2 regions of the Arthrobacter sp. PAMC25284 genome follow, and region 2 is predicted to be linked to the other one. Evidence: riboswitches for the same ligand, from Rfam matches in the RefSeq annotation. Region 2 holds a riboswitch; the other holds the start of a gene.
What was found. Region 2 has a riboswitch for thiamine pyrophosphate ahead of KY499_RS00965 (bifunctional hydroxymethylpyrimidine kinase/phosphomethylpyrimidine kinase). Riboswitches for the same ligand answer to the same signal wherever they lie in the genome.

Region 1: it holds a riboswitch for thiamine pyrophosphate, as region 2 does, so the genes downstream of both, KY499_RS16505 (FAD-dependent oxidoreductase) here and KY499_RS00965 (bifunctional hydroxymethylpyrimidine kinase/phosphomethylpyrimidine kinase) in region 2, are expected to answer to the same signal.

What each region holds. Positions count from the first base shown of each region.
Region 1 is NZ_CP080382.1:3,565,986-3,571,739, forward strand. It holds partial or broken gene KY499_RS16495 (RNB domain-containing ribonuclease) at 1-1,389, opposite strand, end outside; gene thiE (thiamine phosphate synthase) at 1,488-2,192, opposite strand; TPP riboswitch at 2,219-2,337, shown strand; gene KY499_RS16505 (FAD-dependent oxidoreductase) at 2,333-3,700, shown strand; gene thiS (sulfur carrier protein ThiS) at 3,754-3,990, shown strand; gene KY499_RS16515 (thiazole synthase) at 4,011-4,838, shown strand; gene KY499_RS16520 (4a-hydroxytetrahydrobiopterin dehydratase) at 4,911-5,597, shown strand; gene KY499_RS16525 (hypothetical protein) at 5,594-5,754, opposite strand, start outside.
Region 2 is NZ_CP080382.1:202,827-208,580, forward strand. It holds partial or broken gene KY499_RS00960 (Rne/Rng family ribonuclease) at 1-1,944, shown strand, start outside; TPP riboswitch at 2,055-2,152, shown strand; gene KY499_RS00965 (bifunctional hydroxymethylpyrimidine kinase/phosphomethylpyrimidine kinase) at 2,135-3,670, shown strand; gene rplU (50S ribosomal protein L21) at 4,026-4,334, shown strand; gene rpmA (50S ribosomal protein L27) at 4,395-4,658, shown strand; gene obgE (GTPase ObgE) at 4,776-5,754, shown strand, end outside.

The sequences.
Region 1 (5,754 bases), 520 kb from region 2:
GTCACCGCCGGATCGGCGATCTGGACGACGCCGGACGGGCCGTTGCCGTTGCCGTTTCCGTTGCCTTTGCCGTTAGAGCCGCCGTTGCCGTTCCTGGCGGGCTTCGCGCCCGAGATGACGACGGCGTCGAATTCCTGCCCGATATGGTTCACCAGCAGCGCCGCTTCAACTGTGTCCAGCGCCAGCCGCTCCATCCGTCCGGCCAGCTGGTCGGAGGACGCCATGATGGATGGCAATGAGGGCAGTGCGTCCCGTGCCCACGCAGGGACCTCCGTTCCGCTGCTCAGCGCCTCGCAGATCACCAGGACGAACCGGTCTACGAGACGCCGCAGCGGAGCGGTGGCGTGCGCGTAGGCGGTACCGATGGCTGCCTGCAGGTCGGCCTCTGGCTCGGACCCGTCAAAAGGGGTGTAGCCCGCGCCGCGGAACAGCATGCCGGCCGAATGCACGATCGCCAGTTGCCGGGGATCCGTCGGGTCAAGGGTCCGCAGGTACTCGCCGTAGCTCATTTCCCCGTCCCAGGGCTTGCCCAGGGCATGGGTTTGACGGTGGAAGTGCTGTAAGGATCCCTCATCGGGGGCGGGCATGGTGCGGAGGATGCCGACCTTGCCGTCGAGCATCAGCCGTGCCGCGGCCATTCCCGTCATGAGCGACATCTGCGCGTTCCAGTCCTCCACGGGCAGCGACGGGGCCGCGACGATCCGGTAGCCACCGTCGGGCAGTTGCTGAATCTCCTGCTCGGGCATGTTCAGGCTGGCCCCGCCACGGAGGCGCTCCAGTTCCACCCGCTTGATGCCGACCTCGCGGAGCAGTTGCAGCGCGGGCGGGGCGGTACCGGCATCGAGGTCGGCCTGGACGCCCTTGTAGCTGAGCTTGGCGCGGCTGCGGACCTGTGCCCGGCGCACCAGTGCGGAACTCACCTCTGCGGCGGCGTCGAGCTCAAACTCCCAGACGAACGCCGAGCACAGCTGGTCCGGGAGCAGGCTGCCGGCTGCTTCGCTGATCACTTCCGGGTGCAGCGGGATCCGGCCGTCGGGCGTATAAAACGTCTGGCCGCGGCGGCGGGTTTCCGCGTCCAGCGCACTGTCCGGAGTTACGAAAGAGGGGACGTCGGCGATGGCGTACAGCACCGTGTAGCCCGCACCGGACTGTTCGATAAACAGGGCCTGGTCCAGGTCGGTGGAGGACTCCGGGTCGATGGTGACGAACTCAACATGGGTGAGGTCCAGCTCCGGCATTTTGTGCTCGGCCACCGCAGTATCGGCGTCCCGGAGCACGTCTTCGGGGAACGGGCCCCGGGAGTTCCAGCGTGCTGCGCAGCTCTGAGAGCGCCGCCGCCAGTTGGTTTTTCTGCCGGTGGATGCTTGGGGCCAGACGATGATGGGACACGAAAATCAGCGTAACTCGAAATCCATGATTAGTCTCGGACCGGGCGCCGGCACCGGGCGCCGTTCACCCGGCGTCGTCACCCGGCGGCGGGCAGCGGCTCAGGCTGCGGCGGCGTCCAGTGCGTCGAGCAGCGACTTGGCAGCGTGGGCGGGATCGTCGGCGTCGGTGATGGCCCGGACCACCACGATCCGCCGGGCGCCGGCAGCAGCCACCTGTTCCACATTGCCCAGATCGATACCGCCAATCGCGAACCACGGCATGATGCCACCGGCGGGGCCGCCGGCATCGCGGGCCCGGTCCGCTTCGGCGGCGTACCGCACCAGATCGAGTCCGACGGCGGCGCGGCCCGGTTTGGTGGGCGTGGCCCAGACCGGGCCGACACAGAAGTAGTCCAGCGCTCCCGGTCCCTGCGCGGCAGCGATCGCGGCATCGACTTCACGGGGGCTGTGGGTGGAAAGTCCCAGCACCGCCGCCGGGCCCAGCAAGGACCGGGCGGCGCCTGGCGGGAGGTCTTTCTGCCCGACGTGGAGGACCGGGGCGCCCGAGAGCGAAGCGACGTCTGCCCGGTCGTTCACCGCCCAGAGCTTGCCGTGCCGCTGCGCCACCGCGGCCAGGACGCTAAGGAGCTCCAGTTCCTCGGCCGCCTCCAGCGACTTGTCCCGGAGCTGGATGATGTCCACGCCGCCGGCAAACGCGGCGTCGACGAAGCTCTCGAAGTCACCTCGGTCCCGGCGGGCGTCGGTGCACAGGTAAAGGCGTGCCGTCTGGAGGGGTGCTGAGTCATAAGAAGCATCTGGGCGCATGGCACCACAATAGTTGTTCTACACTGGGCGCATACCGCGGGAGCCAGTAGCAGCAGTCACATGCTGCAGGGCTGAGAGGGCGTCAGAGCCGACCGCTTGACCTGATCCGGTTAGTACCGGCGTAGGGAAGGATGCACGTTATGGACAGACCCTCCGGCACCGGCACCGGTGGACCCGGCCGCGACAAACCCGGCCGTGACGGCGCCGACGGCGACACCGCGGCGGAGGCCCGGTACGACGTCGCTGTGATCGGCGGCGGCGTCATTGGCCACGGAATCGCGCTGGCGGCCAGCCGCTCCGGCCGGTCCGTGGCGCTGATCGACGACGCTCCCGGCACCGGGGCCAGCTGGGCCGCCGCCGGCATGCTCGCCCCGGTCAGCGAACTGCACTACCAGGAAGAAGCACTCCTGGAGCTGATGCTCGAATCGTCACGGCTGTGGCCCGACTTCGCCGCCGGACTGGAGTGTGCGGCAGCAGCAGACAGTGGATCCGGCGCAGGCACGGATACCGGGACCGGATATCTGACGACGCCGACCCTCGCGCTGGGTGCCGACGCCGCCGACCGCAGGGCGCTCGCGGACCTGCGGTCCGTCCAGCAGGCATGCGGCCTGACGGTGGAACCCCTGACCGTCCGTGCGGCGCGCGGCCGGGAGCCGCTGCTGAGCCCCGGGATTTCCTGTGCCTTCGAGATCCCGGCGGACCACCAGGTGGACCCGCGCCGGCTGCTCACCCGGTTGGCGGAGCTGCTGGGCGCCGACGGCCGCAGCCGGGCGATTCCCCGGCGCGCGGCCGGGTTGCTGTGGGATGACGGCCGCGTGGGCGGGGCCATCCTCGCCGGCGGCGGCGTCATTCATGCCCGGGAGACAATTGTGGCCAACGGACTCGGCGCCCCGGACCTGGGCGGGCTGCCGGCCGGACTCACCTTGCCGCTGCGCCCGGTCTGCGGCGACATCCTTCGGCTCCGGGTCCCCGCCCACCTCCGGCCGCTGCTGACGTCCACGGTGCGCGGCCTCGTCCGCGGCGTCCCGGTGTACATTGTGCCGCGGCAGGACGGGACCGTAGTGATCGGGGCGACCCAGCGCGAGGACGGACCGGCCGCTGCCACGGGAAGCAACCCAGGGAAGGCCTCTGGCGGCGGGACGAACCGGAGCGGCGCCGTCGCGGTCTCTGCCGGCGGCGTCTACCAGCTGTTGCGGGACGCCCAGCAATTGCTGCCGGCGGTGGCCGAGCTGGAACTGCTCGAAGCCACGGCGCGGGCCCGGCCGGGCACCCCCGACAACGCCCCGCTGCTCGGCCGCGTGGCGGACCGGAACGCCGGGGAAGACGGCGGTGACATCGCGGGACTGATCATCGCCACCGGGTTCTTCCGGCACGGCGTCCTCCTGACCCCGGCAGCAGCGGCCATCTGCCGGGAGCTGCTGGATGGAACGGCGGATCCGCGCTGGGGCCGCTTCCGTCCGGACCGGTTTTCCACGGCCCGCCGCCCGGCAGCGGCCACGGCCCGGTAACGGCCGCCCGGAATCAAACGCACCACTTTCAAGAGCACACCTAAGGAAACAGCATGAACATCAGACTCAACGGAACGGAGCATACCGTCGCCGACGGCGCCTCCGTCAGCACGCTGGTCAGCCAGCTCACCGGCCGCGACATCGGCCACGACGGGCAGTCCGCAGACGGCCGGAAACTCGGGGTTGCCGTCGCCCGGAATTCCGAAATGGTACCGCGCAGCCAATGGCATGGGACGGCGCTCGCCGACGGCGACGACGTCGAACTCGTGACCGCGGTGCAGGGAGGATGAACGGCATGAAGGACACCACGATGAACACACTGCAGGCAACGCAGGAGCCCGCATCCGGTCCGCTCGAGCAGTCCAGCCGGGACCCCTTCGTCGTCGACGGCGTCCGGCTGGGATCACGCCTGATCATGGGAACCGGCGGGGCGCCAAGCCTGGACGGGCTCGGCGCTGCCCTCGTGGCCTCCGGGACGGAACTGACCACCGTCGCCATGCGCCGCTACTCGCCCGCTGAGACGGGCTCGCTGTTCCAACTGCTCCAGGACCACCAGATCAGGGTGCTGCCCAACACCGCCGGCTGTTTCACGGCTAAGGACGCGGTCTTGACCGCCGAACTGGCCAGGGAGGCCCTGGAAACGGACTGGGTCAAGCTCGAAGTCATCGCCGATGAACACACATTGCTCCCGGACGCCGTGGAATTGGTCGACGCGACCGAACAGCTGGTGGCCCGGGGCTTCAAGGTCTTCGCCTACACCAACGATGATCCGGTCCTGGCCCTGCGGCTGGAGAACCTGGGCGCGGCCGCCGTGATGCCGCTGGGATCGCCGATCGGCACGGGCCTGGGGATCCTGAACCCCCACAACATCGAGCTGATCGTCTCGCGGGCCTCCGTGCCGGTCGTCCTGGACGCCGGGATCGGTACGGCCTCGGACGCGGCCCTGGCCATGGAGCTCGGCTGCGACGCCGTCCTGCTGGCCACGGCAGTAACCCGTGCGCAGAATCCGGTACTGATGGGGGAGGCCTTCAAACACGCCGTGATCGCCGGTAGGCTGGCGAAAACAGCCGGCCGGATCCCGCGCCGCGAACACGCCCTGGCGTCCTCCGCGATGGAAGGCCGGGCCGAATTCCTATAACCGGGCCGGCGGAAGAATCCGGCGGTAGCGACCGGCAACGGACCGGCCCGCGCGCGAGCGAAGGAGCACGATATGGCAGTCCCGGCTATCCTCAGCGCGGACCAGATCGACGCCGCCCTGGCGGGCCTGCCGGACTGGAGATACCGTCTTGGCGGGCTGGTGACCGTCTACAAGGCGCCGACCAGCGCCGCGGCCCTTGAGCTGATTGCCGCCGTCGGGCGGCTGGCCGAGGAGCAGGGCCATCACCCGGACCTCGACTGGCGCTACAACCGGGTGTTTCTGCGGTACAGCTCCCATGACGCCGGCGGCCAGGTGACCCCGCGTGACGTCGCAGCGGCGACAGCGGCCGGTGCAGCTGCAGCGGCGTCCGGCGCCGCCGCGGAGCCGGGGCTGTTCCGGACCATTGAGGTCGGCATCGATACCGAGGACCCTGCCGCGATTTCCGAGGTGTGGCGGGTGGCTCTCGGCTACCGGAGGGCAAGTTCGGGGGACCTGATGGACCCATATGGCCGCGGCCCCGGGGTGTGGTTCCAGGAGACGTCCACCCCCAACAGCAATCATATCCACCTTGACGTGCACCGCAGCCAGGCCGAGTCCGGGCCCGTCCAGGAGAAGACCGCGGCGACCGGGGCGTTAATGAACCGTGACCACGCACCCCGCTGGGTGGTGGTCACGGATGTTCAAGGCAACCGGCTGTGCCTCTGTACCGAAGCGGGCCACGGGCCCGAAACGGTTCAGGACCAGCCGCCTCCGGACTAGATTTTGAGGATGGCGGTCAGCCGGGCGGTGTCGTGCCGGATCCGTGCCCTGCCGAGGAACAGCACGGCCGCAACCGCGGCCCCGACGCCCAGGACAGGCGGCAGAATCCACGGGATCCACGTCAGGCCCGGCTGGTAGCCGAACCCGGCTGACATAA
Region 2 (5,754 bases):
GGCAAAGTCCAAAACGTGCTGCCCTCGATGGAAGCTGCCTTCGTGGACATCGGACGCGGCCGCAACGCCGTCCTGTACGCCGGCGAGGTGAACTGGGAATCCGTTAACCTCGAAGGCAAGCAGCGCCGGATCGAGAACGCGCTGAAGTCCGGCGACTCCGTCCTGGTCCAGGTGACCAAGGACCCTGTCGGTCACAAGGGCGCCCGTCTGACGAGCCAGATCTCGCTGCCCGGCCGGTACCTCGTTTACGTGCCCGGCAGTTCCATGACCGGCATCTCCCGCAAGCTGCCCGACGTCGAGCGCAACCGGCTCAAGCGCATCCTCAAGGACCGCCTGCCGGAAGACGCCGGCGTCATCGTCCGCACCGCGGCCGAAGGTGCGTCCGAGGAAGAACTGACCCACGACATCAACCGCCTCCGCGCGCAGTGGGAGGGTATCGAAGGCCAGTCGGCATCGACGAAGATCCTCGCCCCTGAACTGCTCTACGGAGAACCGGACCTGACCATTAAGGTGGTCCGCGACGTCTTCAACGAGGACTTTACCAAGCTGATCGTCTCCGGCGAGGAAGCCTGGGACACCATTGAGGCTTATGTCACCTACGTCGCTCCGGACCTCGTCGGCCGGCTCGAAAAGTGGACCAAGGACACGGACATTTTCTCGGCGTGGCGCATCGACGAGCAGATCCATAAGGCTCTGGACCGGAAGGTCTTCCTGCCGTCCGGCGGATCCCTCGTGATCGACCGGACCGAGGCCATGACCGTGGTGGACGTCAACACCGGCAAGTTCACCGGCAGCGGCGGCAACCTCGAGGAAACCGTCACGAAGAACAACCTCGAAGCCGCCGAGGAGGTCGTCCGGCAGCTCCGTCTCCGCGACATCGGCGGCATCATCGTGATCGACTTCATCGACATGGTGCTGGAATCGAACCGGGACCTCGTGCTGCGGCGCATGGTGGAGTGCCTGGGCCGGGACCGCACCAAGCACCAGGTCGCCGAGGTGACCTCGCTCGGACTCGTGCAGATGACCCGCAAGCGCATGGGCACCGGACTGCTGGAAGTCTTCGGCGAGCAGTGTGAAGCGTGCGCCGGCCGCGGCATCGTCACCCACGACGAGCCGGTCGAGCACCGCCGCGCCAACACCGTCGCCGCCGAGCACTATGTGCCGCGGACCGAAAACCAGAACCAGCCGGCTGTCCGGACCGAACGCAAGAGCCGCCGTCGTGGACGCGGTGGCCAGGGGACCGCTGAGTCGGACCCGGCAGCGCCCGCCGCGCCGGCTGCAGCAGCGCACCCCGAACCGACGGAGGCGGAACGCCACGCCAAGGCGGAAGCCACCCGGGCGGCTCTGGCGAACATCGCCGCCGCGGCGCATGCCGCGCACCTGCACGACGACGAGATTGCGGCGGCGCACCACAACGACACCGGGTCAGATACCGGTGCGGAAGCAACGGGGCGGCTGGACGAAGACCAGGAGGCAGCGGGACGTACCGGGGCCGTCCTGACGTTCGGCGGCGAACAGGTGGTCCTGCCGTTCGTTGAGCATGATCAGGAATCCCAGGCTCCGGCCCTGACCCTGGACCTGCTCACTGAAGCGTTCGCGCACCTGGGCGAAGGCGAACAGGATGGCGCCGGGTCTGCATCGGCACCGGCAGCACTCCGGTCACCCGAGGTTTCGGCTCCGCGCGTTGGGACGGATTCCCCGGCCGGCGTCGCGGACGCAGGCGCGGACGACGCAGCGCCCCGCAGCCGGCGTGGCCGCCGCAACCGGAGCGCCAGCCGCGCCCAGGGGGCAGCCAACGAGACCACGGTTGAACACCGCGAAGTCTCCGCCCCGGTCTCCGCCGTCGCCGTCCACGAAGCCAAGGCCCCGGCTGCGGCTGCGGTGAAGGCTGCCGGTAACGAGCCGATCATCCTCGGCGTCGGAGTCCCGGCGTCCGAGTTGTAGGTCCTCAGCCAACCGGCCGCAGGTTCCGCCCGGTCCAGACGTAACAATACGTCGGGGCCGGACGGAACCCGCGGCCGGTTAAGGACAGGACCGCCGGGAGAGCTAGGCTGACACCTGACACGGGGTGCCGCGCATCGGGCCGGCTGAGATCCAAACCCGTTGAACCTGTCCGGTTAGCACCGGCGAAGGGATGTCCCTTTTGTCCTCATCATTTCTCGCGTACCAGCCACAGGCATCGTCGCCGGTCCGGATTCCCCGTGTGCTGACGATCGCCGGCTCGGACCCCTCCGGCGGAGCCGGGGTTCAAGCCGACCTGAAGAGCATCGCCGCGCACAGCGGCTACGGCATGGCTGCCATCACCGCCCTCACCGCGCAGAATACCCGGGGCGTGCGGGCCGTCCACATCCCGCCGGCGGACTTCCTCACCGCCCAGCTGGATGCGATCAGCGACGACATCCGCATCGACGCCGTCAAAATCGGCATGCTGGCAGACGCTGCGGTGATCGGGGCGGTCCACGCCTGGCTCGAACGGACCAACCCCGCCATCGTCGTGCTGGACCCGGTCATGGTGGCCACGAGTGGCGACCGGCTGCTGCAGGACACCGCAGAGGCCGCACTGCAGGCCCTGCTGCCCCTCGCCGACCTGATCACCCCAAACCTCGCTGAGCTGGCCATCCTCCTGAATGAACCGGTCGCCGCGGACTGGGCCGAGGCCCTGGCCCAGGGGAAGCGGCTGGCCGCACGGACTGAAACCACCGTCCTGGTCAAAGGCGGCCATCTGGCAGGCAGCGACGCCGGCAGTTGCCCGGACGCGCTCATCAACACCGGGGGAGTGCTCGGCCAGGAAACCATCGAGGTGCAGGGGGACCGCGTGGCTACACGCAACAGCCACGGTACCGGCTGCTCCCTCTCCTCGGCATTGGCCACCGTGCAGGTCCGGGTGGGTGACTGGGAGGCGGCGCTGCGCGAGGTGAAGCCATGGCTGCAGGGAGCTCTGCGGACAGCGGGCTCGCTCGACGTCGGCTCCGGCAACGGACCGGTCCACCATTTCCACCACCTGCAGCAGACACCGGTTGCCGGCGAATTCGCCGCGCACCTCCGGGCCGGAGCCACCGACGACCTCGAGGCCATCTACGGCCTCGACTTCATCCGGGGACTGAGCGACGGAACCCTGCCCGAGAAAGAGTTCGCCTATTACCTCGCCCAGGACGCCATCTACCTGAACGGCTACTCCCGTGTCCTGGCCAGGGTCTCCGCCCTGGCGCCCACGGAAGCCGAACAGCTGTTCTGGGCACGTTCCTCGCAGCAGTGCCTGGAAGTCGAATCCGAGCTGCACCGGACCTGGCTCAGTACCCGGCCGACGGCGTCGGCGCCGGGACCGGTGACCAAGTCCTACGTGGACCATCTGCTGGCTGCCTCGGTTACGGGCAGTTACGGGGTGCTGGTCGCCGCAGTCCTGCCGTGCTTCTGGCTCTACGCCGAAGTCGGCGCCACCTTGCATGCCCGGTTCCTCGACGCCGGGGCGCCGGCGGGCCACCCCTACGCGGACTGGCTGCGTACCTACGCCGATGAGGAATTTGCCGCCTCGACCCGGCAGGCCATCGCCTACGCCGACACGGCCGCGCAGTACGCCTCCCGCACGGAGCGGGACGCGATGACGCGGGCCTTCGCTGAGTCCTCCCGCTATGAGCTGGAATTCTTCGACGCGCCGAGAACCCACGGCTGAACCACAAGTGCCCGTGCAGCCGGTAGGATGGACGGGCACGGTTCGGGAAGTCGCCGCGGCACCACCCTGCGGAAGCAGTGTGGCGCTTACCACGTACTTCCATCCCGAACCAGCCTCATTTGCGGCCGAAGGCAAAATTAGCGTATTCTGGATCTTCGGTGCTTACGCCAACACTTGGGTTATGACCCTGAGAATGATTCATTCGCCACGCGAGTGTGATTATTCCGGGGATAGCTCATGGGTTCCCCCGGGGAATCCACCGGCGTTGAGGCACAGCGTGAGCCAGGCCAATTTCCTTGGACCGGGGTTCCGCACGCAAATCTAGTAATAAACGTCGAGAGAAGTGAGTTCCCCAGTGGTGTACGCGATTGTCCGCGCAGGCGGCCGCCAAGAGAAGGTTTCCGTTGGAGACTTCGTTACCCTGAACCGCGTCCCCGGTGGAGCCGGCAGCACATTTGAGCTGCCCGCACTGCTTTTGGTTGACGGCGACAAGGTCACGTCCGCTGCCGCGGACCTGGCCAAGGTAACGGTTACGGCTGAGATCCTTGAGGACCTCCGTGGTCCGAAGATTGTGATCCAGAAGTTCAAGAACAAGACCGGCTACAAGAAGCGCCAGGGTCACCGTCAGGAATTGACCAAGGTCAAGATCACCGGTATCAAGTAACCAACCGTTACTGTTCAGGTTTTCAGCAGATTCCCCAGAATTTAAAGGCAGGCATTTCAAATGGCACATAAAAAAGGCGCGAGTTCCACTCGCAACGGTCGTGACTCCAACGCCCAGTACCTCGGCGTCAAGCGCTTCGGCGGTCAGGTAGTCTCCGCAGGCGAGATCATCGTCCGCCAGCGCGGCACCCACTTCCACCCCGGTGCAGGCGTTGGCCGCGGCGGGGATGACACCCTGTTCGCACTGACCCCCGGCGCTGTCGAGTTCGGCACCCGCCGCGGCCGCCGCGTTGTCAACATCGTGGCTGCAGCAGCGGCAGAGTAGTACATAGTTTTCAAATCGGTGGGGCGGGCCATTAGGTCCGCTCCACCGGTGTTTTAACCGCATTAGAATCATCTTGGGCCTCGTGTGGGTCCGGGGAACAGCACTGAGGAGATCCACGTGGCGAGCTTTGTAGACCGGGTAGTACTGCACGTATCCGGCGGTACCGGCGGCCACGGCTGTGTTTCCGTCCACCGCGAGAAGTTCAAGCCGCTCGGCGGACCCGATGGCGGCAACGGCGGTAACGGCGGCGACGTCATCCTCCGTGTCGACCCGCAAACCACCACCCTGCTCGACTACCACCACGCCCCGCACCGGCACGCCACCAACGGCGGCCCCGGAATGGGCGACTGGCGCGGCGGTAAGAACGGCGAAACCCTGATCCTGCCCGTGCCCGTCGGAACCGTGGTCAAGACCAAGGCCGGGGAGGTCCTCGCCGACCTCGTCACTGAAGGCGCTGAATACATCGCCTCAGCCGGAGGCATCGGCGGACTCGGCAACGCCTCGCTGTCGTCGCAAAAGCGCCGTGCCCCCGGCTTCGCACTGCTCGGCATCGAAGGCGAATCCAGTGACATTGTCCTGGAACTGAAATCCATCGCGGACATCGCACTGGTGGGTTTCCCCTCTGCCGGCAAGTCGAGCCTGATCGCCGCCATGTCGGCCGCGCGGCCCAAAATCGCCGATTACCCTTTCACGACGCTGATCCCGAACCTGGGCGTCGTCCAGGCCGGTGACGTCCGCTTCACCATTGCCGATGTTCCGGGCCTGATCGAGGGCGCCAGCGAAGGCAAGGGCCTCGGCCACCACTTCCTGCGCCACGTCGAGCGCTGTGCTGCGCTCGTCCACGTGCTGGACTGTGGAACGCTGGAATCCGACCGCGACCCGCTCTCCGACCTGGCCATCATTGAATCGGAACTGGAAAAGTACGCGGTCGACATGAGCTTCAGCGGCGTCGACGGTGATGTGGTCCCCCTGAACCACCGCCCCCGGCTTGTGGCGCTGAACAAAGTGGACCTGCCGGACGGCAAGGACATGGCCGAATTTGTCCGGCCGGACCTGGAGTCCCGCGGCTACAAAGTCTTTGAAATCTCCGCCACGA